Linked DNA regions of Mastigocladopsis repens PCC 10914. The protein of the gene in region 1 interacts with the protein of each later gene in a pairwise test. Links are inferred from orthologs where the notes say so. Each region holds a gene or a part of one and is shown on either strand. Other genes may lie near its edges.

Region 1 (3,321 bases):
TTTGCAAATACCATTCCTCTGACATTCCAGGATAGTCGTACTGTGCCTGGTCAATCAATCTTTGGGCTATCTCCCAATATCCTCCAACCAGTCTTAACAGGCGCTGTCGTAGCACGTTATACTTTGCTTTTCCTGAGTTAGAGCTAGGGGAGTTGATTTTTTGGAGGCTATCTAAGACTTGTTGGTAATTTCCCCAGTCTTCTTTTTCACAAAAGATACTCGCTGCACGCTGATAATCTTCAACAGCACGTTCCATTTCTTCTAGGCAAGTGTAGGCAATGCCACGATTGTAGTAAGCTGTTGCATCATCAGCATTCATTTGCAGTGCTTGGGTGTAGTCGTTAATTGCACCAAGATAATTCCCCATAACCCGATAGGCATTCCCTCGAGCAATATAGAGCATTGCATCTTGAGGTTGCATCTGGAGTGCTTGATTAAAATCAGCGATCGCCCCAGTATGATCCCCTAGATGAGAACGCGCCTTTCCTCGGTTACGGTAGACAATTGCATCAACAAAGTTGAGTCGCAGCGCTTGGTTAAAGTCTGAAATAGCGTCCCGATAATTCTCCAATTTACAACGAACAACCCCTCGACAGCAATATGCTTGGGCATCTTGTGGATCAACCTGTAATGCCCAGTTTAAATCCTCCATCGCCTCACGAGTATCTCCCTTTTCTGCCTTTTCCAGTAACTGCGCGAAATATTCTTTTTCGGATTTGATAGGGGCAATTGTGGGACTTGGTTGTACTAAAGCAGCAGGTTTTTCTTTGGGTTGTAGCTGTTTAATCTTTTCCAGACACTGGCGACAGTTCTCTGTATCCTTTTGATCTAAATATAATTCTGCCGCTTTTTTAAAATTGGCGATCGCATCTTGAATAAACCCCTGTTTGCGGCGCACTGTCCCCCGCAAATGATAAGCAGCGGCATAATGAGCATTGAGACGAATCACCTGTTCCACATCTGCAAGCGCCCCCGGCAGATTTTTCAGCGCCACTCGTGCTAAGGCGCGACAGTAATGAGCCTCCACACTTTGAGGATTAAGCTTCAGTGCTTCTGTAAAGTCGGAAACAGCATTGAGTATTTCTCCTAAATCATAGTATGCTAAACCCCGTTGATAGTAAGCTTCAGAACAGTACGGTTCTAGCTGCAAAGCACGGGTGAATTCCTCAATGGCTCCAAAATAGTCTTTTTGCTTGGCTTTGTCTAATCCCTTAGTGTAAAATTCGTCATTCATGGTATTTGTTTAAAGGATGAAGTCAGGTAGAAGGCTGAAGTGGAAAATACTTCATACTTTATACTTCAGCGTTCAGTTGACTTATTTCAAATTGTTAATAAAAATGACTAATGACTACCTTTACCGTTACCCAAGCTTGTATCCTGGTGTTCTCCTAAAACGCTACAAGCGATTTTTTGCCGATGTTGAACTCGCTTCCGGAGAGGTAGTAACAGCGCACTGTCCCAATACAGGACCAATGACAGGACTTTGTACTCCTGGTAGTGCAGTGCAGTTGTCTTATAGTGATAGTCCTAAACGCAAACTTGCTTATACCTGGGAAATGATCCAGGTGCATGATAACGAGCCAACTTGGGTGGGTATAAATACTAATTTGCCCAATCGGATCATTAAATTAGCTTTAGAAAAATATCTTTTTCCTGAATTGGGATATGGCCAAATTCGGACTGAGGTTTCCTATGGACAAAATAAATCAAGTCGGGTGGACTTCTTCTTATTTTCACAAGACATCAACATCGCATCTAGCGATTTGTTTCTAAAAAATGGGGAATTGCAATTAAGTGAACCTAGCCGTCATATATATCTGGAAGTGAAAAATACAACTTGGACACAGGGCAAGTTGGCACTATTTCCAGACACGGAAACAACACGAGGACAAAAGCATTTACGAGAACTGACAGCACTTCTGCCCCAAAATCGAGCGGTCATGCTTTACTTTATAAATCGGGGTGATTGCACAGAGTTTGCCCCTGGTGATAGTGCTGACCCCACATATGGTAAATTATTAAGGTCTGGCATTGCTCTTGGTTTAGAAGTTTTACCCTGCCGTTTTGAAGTTAACCCAGAAGGTGTGCGTTATTTAGGTTTAGCAGAATGCAAATTTTGAGAGTTAACCATTGCGTCTGGCAACACACATTAGAGATAATGCTGCTTCTGGTGAATTAGGATTGATCCCAGATAGCGATTGGCTGAGACGATACTTTATCTGCGATCGACCATAGTTGCCCTGTAAAACTTCTGCCCCAACTGTATGGTTGTGAGGATATACTTTCACATTAAAGCCAAGAGGCTCCAGAGTTTGGTAATAAAGTTCTGGCGTGACACCACTACCGGGTTTGTGATGGGTTTCGCTCGCAATCATAGCATCATGTTCTTCTTGCGACATAAATTGACCACCGCTCATTAACCGATATATGGGTACTCGTACCTTATACAAAAGCATACCAAAACTTTTCCAGTTCCAAGCAGTATGCTGTGGGTCATGATCGGTAATCAACAGTCCACCAGGACGAACCAGACGTGCTGCTTCTGCCAAAACCTGAGTCATATTGTCGCAATGGTGAAGAGTTGCATTGAGTGCAACAATATCTGCAAACCCATCAACAAATGGTAAGTTATGAGCGTCTGTAAGAATTGGTGTGTAACCAATTTCTCGTGCCATTTCAAGAGATTTGCGAGAAATATCTACACCAATCAGCAGTTTTGGTGAACCACCCAGCGACGCATACAAATTGCCAGGACCGCAACCTATATCAACGACAATTTTGTCATCCCAACTACCCATTGCAGCACGCCAGCATCCTTTGAATGCTTCGTCCCGGTGACAGGCTTCAAAATAGCCTTTTGCCCATTGAGGATTGTCATAGTAATAACGATTGGCTTCCATTGCTGGCGTGAAATTTGTAATCTGGCAGGTGGGAATATGTCCTGTTTGCCAATCAACACTTGCATCCTTAGCAATATATTGCTCAAGAACAGAAACCAGGGATGTTTGCATATTTTGTTCCTTGGCACAAATGCATTTTTGAGTCTATTTGTGGTAATGCAAGCCCTGTATCTACTTAATTATTTAGTATTTTTTAATACTAAATACATGCAGCACATATATAGCTAAAATCTAGCCATGAAGCATTCAATTACAGTCTAGATTCTCTTTGAATAACTAAAACCAGTAAATTCACTTAGAAATCTAAAAGAAAGCTTGAAGAAATAGAAATTGCAAAAAAAATGTCATAAGGGGGTGCGCCGATGACGCCCCGCCGTGTGGGCGATCGCGCGGAGGGCACTGACCTTCGGTCAATCGCCCT
Region 2 (3,303 bases), 1.9 Mb from region 1 along the record:
ATTAATGTGGTGGCAAAGTTGCGATCCCCGGATGGGGGTTGTCCGTGGGATTTGGCGCAAACGCCCGAAACGCTGACACCATATGTGATAGAAGAAGCTTACGAAGTGGTAGACGCTATCAAGAGTGGGGATAAAGACGCTATTGCTGAAGAACTGGGTGACTTACTGTTACAAGTTGTCCTACAATCACAAATTGCTAGCGAATACGGAGAATTTTCGTTCAAGGAAGTAGCCGAAGGCATTTCACAAAAGCTGATTCGCCGTCATCCTCATGTCTTTGGTGATGTGTCGGTGCAAAGCGTTGATGAAGTGCGGCAAAACTGGGAACAAATTAAAGCTGCGGAAAAAGGAGAACTATCGCCAGAGAGTCAAAAACTCAGTCGCAAGCTAGGTGGCTATGTACGTAAGCTTCCCCCGTTGGTAGCGACGATGAAGATTTCTCAAAAGGCGGCGGCTGCTGGATTTGAGTGGGACAATATTGATGGGGTATGGGACAAATTTAATGAGGAATTGACGGAATTTCAGCAGGCGTTAGCTCACGAAACACCAGAACGACAACAAGCTGAGTTAGGTGATTTACTATTTTCTGTTGTTCAGCTTGCCCGTTGGTATAATCTCGACCCGGAAGCAGCTTTGCAAGGCACAAATCAGCGCTTTGTTCAGCGTTTGCAAAAAATGGAAGCTTTTGCTGACCGTCCCCTTTCTGATTACACTTTAGAGGAATTAGAAACTCTGTGGCAACAAGCTAAAGCCCGACTTGCACAAGAGGAGTAGGGGGAGTAGGGGAAGAAAACTAATGACGAGTAACTAATAACGATAGGATTGGGGAAAGGCATAGATTGATGTGATTTTCTGTCATGACTATTTCTGGTGAGAATTCATCTAACTTAATTGCAGTTGCTAAAAAAACTCGACTGGCTGCACTCAAGCTGGCAGTTCTCTCAACTGATGCGAAAAATCAGGCTATAGAAGCGATCGCCCAAGCTTTAGAAGCTGCAAAAGATGAAATTTTGCAAGCAAATATTGCTGATTGTGAAAGGGCGACAACTGAGGGAATTGCTAAACCTCTTTATAAGCGTTTGCAGTTAGATGAACATAAGTTAAGAGATGCCATTACTGGTGTCAGAGATGTAGGAAAACTTCCTGATCCAGTTGGGGAAGTGCAAGTTCATCGTGAACTAGATAAAGGGTTAATTCTTAAGCGTGTCACTTGCCCTTTGGGAGTTTTGGGTATTATTTTTGAAGCCCGTCCTGAAGCAGCAATTCAAATAGTTACTCTTGCTATCAAGTCGGGAAATGGCATTATTCTCAAAGGTGGGAAAGAAGCAACTCTTTCTTGCGAAGCGATCGTCAAGGCAATTAAACAAGGATTATCTCAAACTGCTGTTAATCCAGATGTCGTGCAGTTGTTAACAACAAGAGAAGAAATCCTGGAACTATTGAAATTAGATAAGTACGTAGATTTAATTATTCCTAGGGGTTCTAACTCGTTTGTGAGATTTGTGCAGGAAAATACTCGCATACCTGTATTAGGTCACGCTGATGGAATTTGTCATCTTTATGTAGACAAAGCCGCAGATATTGAGAAAGCTATTGCCATTACAATTGATGCCAAAACGAACTATCCTGCTGCTTGCAATGCGATTGAAACTTTGCTAGTTCACGCCAACATTGCCCGAGAATTTTTACCAAAAGTGGGTGAGATGCAACAACTCAATGTGGAATTAAGAGGGGATGAACGTACCCGCGAAATTCTACCAAATATTGCAGCCGCAACAGAAAAAGATTGGGAAACAGAGTACTCGGATTTTATTTTATCGATTAAAGTTGTGGATTCATTGGAGGATGCGATCGCCCATATTAACGATTATGGTTCCAAGCACACCGATGCCATTGTCACTGAAGATGCAGAGGCTGCTGAAACCTTCCTCTCGCTGGTGAATGCAGCTGGAGTTTACCACAACTGTTCTACCCGATTTGCTGATGGCTTCCGCTATGGTTTTGGTGCAGAAGTTGGAATTAGCACTCAACAAATGCCGCCTCGTGGTCCGGTTGGTTTAGAAGGTTTGGTAACATACAAATATCAAATGACTGGCAATGGTCACATTGTGGCTACTTACACAGGTGCAGAAGCCAAATCTTTTACTCACCAGGATTTGGAATGACTCAGCAATGACAAGACACTAAAATGCTTTATTTTATGAGTGTTTTGTCTTAGGTTGATTGGTGAATACCGGATAAGTGTTGAAAAAGTAAATAGGTTTCAAGTCGCCTTACAATTGAAAGGCTCAGTTTTTCTTATTATTTTACCTCGTATCGTGTTGTTTAGTGGATTTGAATTTGTGAGCCATAATCCACTATTACGGGTTGTCTCTCCCACAGCAAAATGATTTGCCATTAGATGAAATTTGTAATTTTTTAGTCAAAAAAATAGAATATTTAATGAGCAAAAGTGAAGTTAATTTGATTTCTTAAAAAGAATAATAGTCAAGATAAGTTGGAACAGTAGCAGTACTTTTACTTGTGTTATATCATGAATTCACTAAACTTGAAGTGGCTAGGTACAATGCTGCTATAATTTGACTGATGCGGTAAAAATTTACTAACTTTTGCTAAAAAGGCTCAATATTTATTGAAAAAGAGCCTTGAAATATCGTGCCATTGGATGTTGGCTAAAATTGCTTTCATCTGTAGGGTTGTCTCTGCCTTTTAAAGTATACTGCAAAACGTTTGACAGTAGTTAACACTGGCAAAGCATAAAACATTTTAACAAACCTTATTATCTTTTACTTTAAGCAGAATTTGTGCTTAGAAATCAGGGCGATGAAAGATGAGAACAAGACAAAAGAACAGTTAATTGAAGAGTTAGCTACACTGCGCCAAAGATTTTCTCAGTTGGAAAAATTGGTTTCTCAACAGCAACTGGCAGAACAAGAAAGTGAAGAACGATTTCGCACAATGGCAGATACAGCCCCAGTGATGATATGGATGGCTGGTAGTGACAAGCTTTGTAATTATTTCAATAAGAGGTGGTTGGAATTTACTGGATGCACACTGGAACAAGAACTAGGTGACGCTTGGGTAGAACTTATCCATCCCGAGGATTTACAGGTTTGCTTAGATATCTATACGACTGCCTTTGATGCTCGCCGAAGTTTCACACAGGAATACCGCCTCAGGCGTTTTGATGGTAAGTATCGTTGGGTATTAGATACAGGCACCCCAAGGTTTCATTCAGACGGAAGTTTTGCTGGTTACATTGGTTCCAGCATTGATATCACAGAGCAAAAGCAGATGCTCGAA

The links.
Region 2: the proteins of sfsA (region 1) and MAS10914_RS0110020 interact in binary tests that used the Escherichia coli proteins (3 or more experiments, as listed by UniProt). The link is inferred for Mastigocladopsis repens PCC 10914 from one-to-one orthologs.

The regions. Positions count from the first base shown.
Region 1 is NZ_JH992901.1:3,655,436-3,658,756, forward strand. The notes cover bases 238-3,228. They hold sfsA (DNA/RNA nuclease SfsA), read left to right. Parts: upstream 238-1,337; coding sequence 1,338-2,120; downstream 2,121-3,228. Other genes in these bases: MAS10914_RS0118540 (tetratricopeptide repeat protein), read right to left, coding at 238-1,234; MAS10914_RS0118550 (class I SAM-dependent methyltransferase), read right to left, coding at 2,124-3,011. Also shown: more of MAS10914_RS0118540, read right to left, coding at 1-237. UniProt on the Escherichia coli protein: Binds to DNA non-specifically. Could be a regulatory factor involved in maltose metabolism.
Region 2 is NZ_JH992901.1:1,769,153-1,772,455, reverse strand. The notes cover bases 39-3,011. They hold MAS10914_RS0110020 (glutamate-5-semialdehyde dehydrogenase), read left to right. Parts: upstream 39-857; coding sequence 858-2,165; downstream 2,166-3,011. Other genes in these bases: MAS10914_RS0110015 (PAS domain-containing hybrid sensor histidine kinase/response regulator), read left to right, coding at 2,824-3,011; mazG (nucleoside triphosphate pyrophosphohydrolase), read left to right, coding at 39-774. In the rest of the region: more of mazG, read left to right, coding at 1-38; more of MAS10914_RS0110015, read left to right, coding at 3,012-3,303. UniProt on the Escherichia coli protein: Catalyzes the NADPH-dependent reduction of L-glutamate 5-phosphate into L-glutamate 5-semialdehyde and phosphate. The product spontaneously undergoes cyclization to form 1-pyrroline-5-carboxylate.